DNA from 2 places in the Arthrobacter sp. 10T44 genome. Region 1 is predicted to be linked to the other one. Evidence: riboswitches for the same ligand, from Rfam matches in the RefSeq annotation. Region 1 holds a riboswitch; the other holds the start of a gene.

The links. A riboswitch is a leader RNA that binds a small molecule or an ion and turns the genes downstream of it on or off. The one in region 1 is predicted to bind thiamine pyrophosphate.
Region 2: linked by a shared signal. The riboswitch ahead of AC1DBL_RS04325 (ECF transporter S component) and the one ahead of thiC (phosphomethylpyrimidine synthase ThiC) in region 1 are both predicted to bind thiamine pyrophosphate.

What each region holds. Positions count from the first base shown of each region.
Region 1 covers NZ_JBFTGT010000002.1:54,884-60,060, reverse strand. Annotated here, with positions in the region: gene AC1DBL_RS04750 (hypothetical protein) at 1-302, opposite strand, end outside; gene AC1DBL_RS04745 (VOC family protein) at 718-1,593, opposite strand; gene AC1DBL_RS04740 (amidohydrolase family protein) at 1,674-2,774, opposite strand; TPP riboswitch at 2,869-2,976, shown strand; gene thiC (phosphomethylpyrimidine synthase ThiC) at 2,945-4,789, shown strand; gene AC1DBL_RS04730 (alpha/beta fold hydrolase) at 4,857-5,177, opposite strand, start outside.
Region 2 covers NZ_JBFTGT010000001.1:913,618-918,794, forward strand. Annotated here, with positions in the region: gene AC1DBL_RS04315 (energy-coupling factor transporter transmembrane component T family protein) at 1-369, opposite strand, end outside; gene AC1DBL_RS04320 (ABC transporter ATP-binding protein) at 366-1,985, opposite strand; gene AC1DBL_RS04325 (ECF transporter S component) at 1,999-2,631, opposite strand; TPP riboswitch at 2,701-2,844, opposite strand; gene AC1DBL_RS04330 (heme-degrading domain-containing protein) at 2,991-3,536, shown strand; gene AC1DBL_RS04335 (DUF4235 domain-containing protein) at 3,573-3,836, shown strand; gene mnhG (monovalent cation/H(+) antiporter subunit G) at 3,858-4,256, opposite strand; gene AC1DBL_RS04345 (MrpF/PhaF family protein) at 4,246-4,521, opposite strand; gene AC1DBL_RS04350 (Na+/H+ antiporter subunit E) at 4,521-5,066, opposite strand; gene AC1DBL_RS04355 (Na+/H+ antiporter subunit D) at 5,063-5,177, opposite strand, start outside.

The DNA of each region.
Region 1 (5,177 bases):
ACGTCCGCGAGGACATCACCCTCGCCCTCGGTCTCGTAGCTGAGCAACTCGGCCAGGGCACGGACCATGGCGGCCGGCACGCCCAGCAGGGAGTCGCTGGCCACGTCCACCATGGCCAGCTCATAGTCGGCCCCGGCGGCATGCACGGCAGTCCCGGCCAGGTCACCCAGGCGTTCGACTTCGAAGTCGCTGGTGTCCGGAATCCGGACCGCGCCGGGGGCGACCGCGGCGCCGCCGTCGAGGGCCGCTGCACGCTTGAGGGCGGCGTCATGGGTGGCGACGAAGATTTCAGTAAATCCCAAGGAAGTGCTCCTGATGAGGGTTGGCGGCGCTGGCCGCGTTTTTGGCGTCGCTTTCAGCCTATCCGCTCCAGCCCGGCCGCGCCCGGACCGGACATGCCCTGCCCCGGCCGCGAGCAATGGACATAATCCCACTATGTCCATCCCTGGCCGCGGCGGATGGACATGCCCGGCGTCCCGATCGGCGGACGGACATGACCGGGCGACCCCATGCCGCGCCCTGCCTCGCGCACTCCCGCCAGCGGAAATGCCCACCCCTGGCCGCGAGCAATGGACATAATCCCACTATGTCCATTCCCCGACGCGCACACAGGACATGTCCGCGGACCCTGCCGTCGAAAGTTGGACATGCCCGGAGTGGGCTTCGAGGATTGGACATGTCCAACGCTGGCGCTGCAGGCTGGGCATGTCCGGATGATCAGCGGACGGCGACGCGGATGCTGTTGCGCCACGGATCCTCGAAGCGCAGCTCGGCTCCGGTGTGGTGCGACTGGACGCCCGCGGTCTTGAGGCGGTCGGCGAGGGCGCCGACGTCGTCGCCGGACGGTACTTCAACCAGCACTTCGCCGAGGCCGAGGGTGTCACGGCGGGGGCCGGCGCCGCGGCTGTTCCAAACGTTCATGGCCATGTGGTGGTGGTAGCCGCCGGCTGAGACGAAGAGCGCCTGGCCGTGCCAGCCCGCGGTCTTCTCAAAGCCGAGGGTGCCGACGTAGAAGTCGTGCGCGGACTGCACGTCGCCGACCTGCAGGTGGACGTGCCCGACGCCGGCGTCGGCCTCGCGCTGCCCGGCGAGCGACGCCTCGGTGAGGTGCTGCTCGAGGTAGCGCTGCGGCGGCAGGGCCAGGCTGTCCATCACGACGTTCTTGCCGTCCCAGGACCAGGCTTCGCGGGGGCGGTCCCAGTAGAGCTCGATACCGTTGCCCTCCGGGTCATTGAAGTAGAAGGCCTCGCTGACAAGGTGGTCGGCGCTGCCGGTGAAGGATTGCGGCTCATACTGCGCGGCGGACGCGACGGTGGCGGCCAGCGAGGGCTGGTCCTCAAAGAGAAGGGCGGTGTGGAAGAGGCCGGCTTCGCCGCGGGAGGGCAGGTTCAGCCCGGGTGCCGGTGCCAGGTGGACCAGCGGCTTGAGCTTGCGTCCGAGGTAGAGCCCGCCGTCCTGCTCGGCAACGATGTCGAGGCCGAGGGCGCGCTGGTAGTAGTCCGTCATCAGCTTCATGTCGCCGACCTTGAGCATCACGGTGCCCATGGTGAGTTCGGCAGGAAGGAGATCCTGGGTGCTGGCTTCTACGGTCATTGAAACGCTCCGGTGGTTCTGTGGCCCCCGACCTTCGGCGACCCTCGTAGAGTTAAATTACTTGAAGCTTCAATTTATTCCTAATGGCCGGGGATGCTCCCCTGTACCAGTTCGCCGCGGAGCACGATGCCCCTGAGCTCGCGCAGGGTGCCGAGATTCCCGCGCGGATCCTCGGCGCAGACCAGGACGTCGGCACTGGCACCTTCTGTGATCGCGTCGGCTCCGAGCCAGTCGCGGGCGGCCCAGGCCCCTGCGTCGAGGGCGGCGCCGGCGGGGAGCCCGGCGCCGTGCAGGGCCTCAAGTTCGTCGACGATGCGCCCGTGCTTGATCACACTCCCCGCGTCCGTCCCGGCGTAGATGGGGACCCCGGCCTCATACGCCTCGAGGATCCGTTCGGCGCGGCGTTCCCAGAGCCCCAGCATGTGCGCCGCGTAGCGGGGGAACTTTGCCTTGGCCTGGGCCGCGATGTCCGGGAAAGTGGCGATGTTGATCAGGGTGGGGACAATCGGGACACCCTGTTCGACGAAGCGCGGCAAGTGCCGGGGAAGCAGCCCGGTTCCGTGTTCGATGCAGTCGATGCCGGCGTCGAGCATGTCATCGAGGGTGTCCTCCGCGAAGCAGTGCGCCGTGACGCGGGCGCCTTCGTCGTGGGCGGCCCGGACCGCGTCCCTGACGCTCCGGGCCGGGAAACTCGTAGCGAGGTCGCCGGCGTCGCGGTCGATCCAGTCCCCCACCAGCTTGACCCAGCCGTCCCCCGCGCGGGCCTGCTTGCGTACGGCCTCCACGAGGTCCTCGGGTTCCACCTCGACGGCGAAGCCCCGCAGGTACCGCCGCGTCCTGGCGATGTGCCGCCCGGCGCGGAGAATGCGTGGCAGCTCGCGCCGTTGCTGGATCCAGCGGGTGTCATGAACGGCGCCGGCGTCGCGGACCAGCAGGGTACCGGCGTCGCGATCGGTCAGGGCCTGCCGCTCGGCAACGTCCTCGGGAACATCCCCGCCGGGTCCGAGCCCGATATGGCAGTGCGCATCGACCAGCCCGGGGATCACCCAACCGTCCAGGACCAGGTCCGGCGCGGCCGCGGGGCGCCGGAAGGTCAGGCGGCCGTCCACGGCCCACAGCCCGCGCCGCTCTTGGTCGGCTCCGGTGAGGACCGGGCCGCTGAACTCGATGATGCCGCTCATGGCCTAAAGCCTAATCCGCATCGCGATCCGCGGGCCAAGCCCGCCCAGCCCCCCAGCCCCTCGACGGCTTCCCGTCGGGCTGTGGTAGCTTCGTCTACGACCACACGGGTGCCCTTGCAGGGGCTGAGATCGGGCTGACGCAGCCTGCGACCGTTGAACCTGTCCGGGTAATGCCGGCGAAGGAAGTGAGTATCTCTTTGAGCGCAACAAATCCACAGCAGAGCCCTGCCCAGAATGGGAACAGCGCCGCAGCAGCTACCGTGACGCAGTCCCTGAAGTCGCATGCCCTCGCGTACGTCGAGGACGGCGGGATCCGCGTCCCGGTAACCGAAATCGCCCTGGCACCGTCCCCTGGCGGCGTCGGGAATCCTCCGTTCCGGGTCTACCGCACCGCGGGCCCGGGCAGCGACCCGGTGGTGGGACTCGCCGCTTTCCGCCGTGACTGGATCGCCGGGCGCGCGGACACGGAGCCGTACAGCGGCCGGGAACGCACTCTGCTCGACGACGGCAAGTCCGCGGTCAGGCGCGGCGCCGCCTCGGCTGAATGGCGGGGCGCACCGCCCGAGCCGCGTCGCGCCGTCGAAGGCCGAACGGTTACCCAGATGCATTATGCGCGGCACGGCATCGTGACACCGGAGATGCGTTTCGTCGCGCTGCGGGAGAACTGCGACGTCGAGCTTGTCCGCGGCGAAGTCGCCGCCGGCCGGGCCATCATCCCAAGCAACATCAACCACCCGGAGTCCGAGCCGATGATCATCGGGAAGGCGTTCCTGGTGAAGATCAACGCGAACATCGGCAACTCCGCGGTAAGCAGTTCCATCGCCGAGGAGGTCGACAAGCTCCAATGGGCCACGCAATGGGGGGCGGACACGGTGATGGACCTTTCGACCGGGGACGACATCCATACGACCCGCGAATGGATCATCCGCAACTCGCCCGTCCCCATCGGCACCGTCCCGATCTATCAGGCACTGGAGAAGGTGAACGGCGAAGCAAACGCCCTGACCTGGGAGATCTTCCGTGACACGGTGATCGAACAGTGCGAGCAGGGCGTCGACTACATGACGATCCACGCCGGGGTGCTGCTGCGGTACGTCCCGTTGACCGCCAACCGGGTCACCGGCATCGTGTCCCGCGGAGGTTCCATCATGGCTGGGTGGTGCCTCGCACACCACCAGGAGAACTTTCTCTACACGCATTTCGACGAGTTGTGCGAAATTTTCGCCCGCTACGACGTCGCCTTCTCACTCGGCGACGGCCTGCGGCCGGGGTCGACGGCGGACGCCAACGACGCTGCCCAGTTCGCCGAACTGGACACCCTGGCGGAGCTCACGCAACGGGCCTGGGACTTCGATGTCCAGGTCATGGTGGAGGGCCCGGGACACGTGCCGTTCCACCTCGTCCGGGAAAACGTGGAGCGCCAGCAGGAACTCTGCAAGGGCGCGCCCTTCTACACGCTGGGGCCGCTGGTCACGGATATCGCACCGGGCTATGACCACATCACCTCGGCGATCGGCGCCACCGAGATCGCCCGCTACGGGACCGCCATGCTGTGCTACGTCACGCCGAAGGAGCACCTCGGCCTGCCCAACAAGGACGACGTGAAGACCGGCGTGATCACCTACAAGATCGCCGCCCACGCCGCCGATCTTGCCAAGGGCCACCCCGGAGCGCACGAACGCGACGATGCCCTATCCAAGGCCCGGTTTGAATTCCGTTGGCGGGACCAGTTCGCGCTGTCCCTGGACCCGGTGACGGCTGAGGCATTCCACGACGAGACTTTGCCGGCGGAGCCGGCTAAGACAGCCCATTTCTGTTCGATGTGCGGGCCGAAGTTCTGCTCCATGCGGATCAGCCAGGACATCCGGGACGAGTACGGTTCGGCGGATTCCCGGGCAGCCTTGGCACAGCTGGCGGACGGAATGCGGAGGAAAAGCGACGAATTTCTGGCGGCCGGAGGCAAGGTCTACCTGCCCGAGCCCACCGTGGGCGCACAGTCAGCGGTACAGGCCTAGGCACAGGCACAGCCCTAGGCCGCGGCCGGGCGCCTGCCCTGCGGGGTAGGCGTCCGGCCGGCCACTCCTACGAGGCGTGGGCGTGCCGGCTGCGGTTGACGTCGGCGATGAACGTGCGGATGGCGCGGTCGCCCTCTTTTGAGTCCTGCGGCCGGTGCCCTCCGGGTGCGGTGCGGTGCAGGGCGCCCGTCTCCCTCAGGTAGCCGGCGATTTCCTCGTAGAGCGGCTCCCAGCCACCGGTAAGGACCAGGGTGGGCACGCCGGGAACGATGTGCAGCGGCGCTTCCCACGGCGGTGCCTGCAGCCGCAGCCGGCGCGCCGCCCGGAGGGCCTCCGGCGTCATGGCTCCCGGGGCGCCGGCGGCGAAGGCACGGCGGACGAATTCCCG
Region 2 (5,177 bases), on a different contig from region 1:
CACCGCCGGTAGCGCGATCGCGAGGCCGCGCAGCAGGAAGCCCAGCCCGAGCTGCAGCGAGCCCTCGCTGATGGACCAGACGCCGACGTCGAGCAGTATCCTGCCGTGGTCCGGGGCCAGGATCGCGGTGCTCCAGCCGCCCACGGCGGCCGCGAGGATCAGCGGCCAGCCGCGCTGCCAGAGCAGGGCCAGGGTCAGGCCCGCCAGCGGGAACAGCAGCAGTTCGAAGGCGAGCGCCACGGACGCGGACACCCAGTCGATGGACAGCGCCAGCGCGACCGTGATGAGCACGACGCCGGAGAATTTCGCCAGCGGGTTGGCGCGGGTCAGCAGAGCGTGGTTTCCGCGCAGGGTCAGGGCGTCCCTCATGGCGCCGCCACCCCCGGATTCGTCCTGCCGGGTAGTCCCGGCGCGCCCGACTGCGGTGCGCCGAGCTTCAGCTCGGTGCCGCCCAGGACCTCGCTGAACTCCGCGTCGTGGGTCACCGAGACCACCGCGGTCCCGGCGTCGAGAAGCTCGGAGAGGAAGGAGGCCAGTTCCGCCCAGGTGTTGGCGTCCTGGCCGAAGGTGGGTTCGTCCAGCACCAGCACCTGCGGGTGGGCAGCCAGCACGGTGGCCACGGAGAGCCGCCGTTTCTCGCCGCCGGAGAGCGTGTAGGGGTTGGCATCCACGAGCTCGCGGAGCCGGAGCCGTTCCAGCAGCTCCTCGACCCGTTCTTCGCCGCGGCCCAGCTGACGGGGACCGAACATCAGTTCGTCCAGCACCCTGCCGGTGACGAACTGGTGCTCGGGTTCCTGGAACACCGTGCCGATCCTGGCGATCAACTGCTGGGCCCTCCATTTGTACGGATCGATGCCTGCGCCGGCGCTCAGCTCGGTGGTGGCGGACACCGCGCCGGAGACCGGGGAGAGCAGGCCTGCCAGGGTCAGGGCGAAGGTCGACTTCCCGGAACCGTTGGGGCCGGTGACGGTCAACGCCTGGCCGGACCGGACCCGGGCCGTGATGCCGGACTGCACCGGGACGGGTGTTACCGTGCTGAAGCCCCGCAGCAAACCGGTGCGGCGGGGCCGTTCGCGGGACACGGCCAGTTCCTCTGCGGCCAGCAGCAGCTGGCCGGCCCCGGCGTCCCCTTCCGGTCCTGTTCGGCCGCGGCGGGCCCGGGTGGCGGGCACATGGCCCGGCACCCAGACGCCGGCGGAGATGAGCATGTCCCGCGCCTGCTCCAGGACCAGGTCCGGGGGCCCGTCCAGCAGCACGGCGGAGTCCGTGGCGGATCCGGGCTGCAGCACGACGATCCGGTCCACAAGGTCTTTCCAGACAGCAACCCGGTGCTCCACCACCACCAGGGTGGCCCCGGTCTTGTCCAGGCACCGTCCCACGGCGTCGCGGACCTCCAGGACACCGGCCGGGTCAAGGTTGGCGGTGGGCTCATCGAGGAGCAGCAGCCCGGGCCGCATCGCGAGGATCCCGGCGAGCGCCAGCCGTTGCTTCTGGCCTCCGGAGAGCGACGACGTCGGGTGATGCAGCGGCAGGCCGCCCAGCCCGACGTCGTCGAGCGCCTCCCCCACCCGCCGCCAGATGTCCGCCGGGGGGACCGAGAGGTTTTCGGCCCCGAAGGCCACGTCGTCGCCGAGCCGCGACAGCACCACCTGGGTCTCCGGGTCCTGCTGCATCAGCCCGGCCCGCCCGCGCCGGGCCCTGGGCGGGGCTCCGTCGATCAGCAGGCTGCCGGTCTCATCGGAGTCCTCGGCATCAGCGGAAGCAGCAGCGGACGCGGCTGCCGCAGTGCTGTCCCCCAGCACACCGGCCAGGGCGTGCAACAGCGTGGACTTGCCGGCGCCGGACGGGCCCAGCAACAGCACGCGCTCGCCCGGACGGATGTCCAGGTCCAGGCCGCTCACGGCGGGCCGGGCCCGGCCGGCGTGCCGCCAGCCCCAGCCGCGGGCGCTGACCGCGGCCGGGCGTACGTCGTCGACAGACCTCATGCGTGTGCGGGCATCAGGAGAAGACGGGTTCCGATGCCGCCTTGCGGGACCCGAACGAGGCCAGCACCCCGGTCTTGGCCAGGCCGCGGGTGGCGAGCCAGGACAGTCCCCCGGCAATCACCGCTCCGGAGATGGCGCAGAAGATGATGTAGGCGAGCTTGTCACCGGTTTCGTACGCGATGTTCCAGCCCCAGGGCAGGAAGGAGTCGTTCAGGCCGCAGAACAGGCCCGCACCGGCACCGGCCAGCAGGGACACCGGAAGGTTGAACTTCTTGTACAGGAACGCGGCAAAGATGAGTTCGGCGCCCAGGCCCTGCAGGATGCCGGAGATCAGCACGGTGGTGCCGTACTGCGAGCCCATGATCAGCTCGCCGGTGGCGGCCACCGCTTCGCAGAACAGCGCCGCCCCGGGCTTGCGGATAACGAGCATGCCCAGCACCGCCGGGATCATCCAGCCGCCGGCGTAGAGCCCGGTCAGCGGCGGGTAGACCGCGTTGAGCGGGACGGAAACAAGGTTGGAACCCTGGGACCAGGCCCAGAAAATCACACCGCCGGCAACAGCGATCAACGCGGCCACCACAATGTCGACCACGCGCCAGCTGTATTTGCCGGTGGTCAGTGTCTGCTTCGCAGAAATGTCAGTCATATCGTCCTCCTGAGGAACAGGAGGGGAGGGTGCTCCGGCGGCACCGCGGCCTTCGCCACGGGTGCCGGGCACCCTGAGAACTCGACTCCCTTGCGCCGGTACTAACCGGATCAGGTTCGAGGGTCTGCGGCTGTCCGCACTCTCAGCGCCCACCTACGGTTACCTTGGATTTCTCCAGTGATGCCCGACGGCGGCGCTCCCCTGTCGTATCTAAATCGCCCTTGTGGGCTGGCTCAGTTTACACCCGGCGGCACTCCCAAGTGACTCGCAGTCGTTGTCGTTTTGAGGGCTCATAACGGCAACAACTGCGAGTCAGTTGGGCTTGCGCGGCGGCGGCCACCTAACGGAAGCTGAGTCCCATGACCGACGCACCAGTGCCTTCCCCCGAGTACGACCCGGACTCCGCGGAACCACAGCCGCCGGGATCCCTGGCCGCGCTCATCGGCCGCATCCTGGCCGAAATCGACGAACTGCAGTTCCGGTCCTTCAGCAAGGACGACGCGCTGGACCTGGGCCTCCTCCTGGTCCAACTCGGCCGCCAGCGCTCCTACCCGATCGCCATCGACATCAGCAAGGGCGATCAGGTCCTCTTCCACGCCGCACTGGAGGGCGCCACCCCGGACAATGAGCGCTGGATCAAGGCCAAACAGCGCACCGCGGTGCGGTATGAAGTCCCGTCGCTGCTGGTGGGCCTGCGGGCGCGTGCTGCCGGTCAGAGGATCGAGGACAACGCCTGGTTCGACCAGCGGGAGTTTGCAGCCCACGGCGGCTCGTTCCCCATCTACCTGCGCGGAACCGGGGTGGTAGGCACCGTCACGGTGTCGGGGCTGCCGCAGAAGGACGACCACGAGCTGGTGGTCGAGGCACTGACCGAAATCCTCGGCCGCCCGGGGACGCTAGGCTAGGGGAAGCCCTGTTTCCTCCCGCAAGGAGTACGAAGTATGAACATCTTCATCAAACTGCTTGGCACCGGCGTCAGCCTCCTCGCCGGCTTCGTCGGCACCAAGGTAGTCGACACCGTCTGGGAAAAGACCACCGGCAACAAACCGCCCAAGGGCCACGACGACGACGTCCCCACCACCCTGCGCCAGGCCCTGACCTTCGCCCTCATTTCGGCCTCGGTCAGCGCCATCATCCAGGTCCTCGCCAACCGCGGCACGCAGCGGGCGATCACCCGCTTCGCCAAGACCCAGGACCTGGTCTAAGCCATATCGCCGCCGGCGGCGTTACTCGTCGTCGTCGTCCGTGAATCCGCGCTTGCCGGCCGCCTGCTGCACCACGGCTTCCAGCTCGTCGGCGCTCAGCAGCTCGGGGTGCAGGTGCTTGGTGCGGTAGCCGGCGCGGCCAACCATGTGGGCGGAGACCGGCACTGTGAGCAGCTGGAAGATCCACGCGACCACCAGCACCGGCCACACCCACCAGGTGCGCAGCTGCAGCCCCACGGCGCAGAGCAGCAGGAAAAGCCCCAGCACCTGCGGCTTGGTCGCGGCGTGCATCCGGCTCATGAGGTCGGGGAACCGCAGCAGGCCGATGGCCGCGCCGAGGGACATCAGCGCCCCGACCACCATGAACACAGCCGAGACGGTGTCGATTACGGCGTCGGCGGAAATCGTGTCAGGACTCATTGGGCTGCTTCCTCCGGTCGGCCACGAATCGGGCCACCGTCACCGAACCGACAAAGCCGATGATCGAGATGGACACCAGCAGCATCAGGTTGTTCAGGTGCCGGTTCACGGCCATGTCGATGCACAGCGCCGCGCCTAGGATGGCCAGCAGCACGTCGGCGGCCAGCACCCGGTCCAGCAGCGAGGGCCCCCGCGCGATGCGGATGATCGCGCCGGCCGCGGCGAGCGACAGCACGACCGCGGTAATGGTCAAAACCAGCGGCATCACGCCCCGGCCTCCTGCTTCAGTGCGGACAGTTCGGCCCTGGTGCCCATGATCCGGATCAGCCCGGCCTCGGTGTCGCGGACCTCCTTGCGGAGCTTGGCCGCGTCCTCGGCGTCTCGGACATTGATGCCGTGGATGTAGAGCGTGGACGTGGACCTGTCCACCTCCACCACCACGGACCCCGGGATCAGGGAGATGACGTGTCCCGTGGCGGTCACCAGCAGGTCTGAATGGCTGCGGAGCGGGACGGCTATGACGGCGCTGATCACCCGCGGACCACGGACCACGGCCAGGTACAGGACCTGGAAGCTGGCCGCCACGACCTTGGCCAGGAAGACCAGCGCGAACGGCACGGCGCGCAGCACGTTGAAGCGGCCCCCCAGTTCCACCGGCGGCAGGTAGAACAGCCGGGCCACCACCACCGCGATCAGGGCGCCGAAGAGCAGGTTTCCGGCGCTGAAGTCCTGCCACAGGGCGCCCCAGACAATAACGAGCCAGACCAGCAGCGGCAGCTCCTGGCGCAGCGAGACCCTCTTCCGTGTCATTTGCCGCCCTCCTGCCGCATCGGCTGGGCGATTACCGGAACCGGCGCCTCGTCCCCAAGCACGGCCTGGATATAGGCGGACCGGTTCAGCATCTCCCCGGCGGACTGGTCC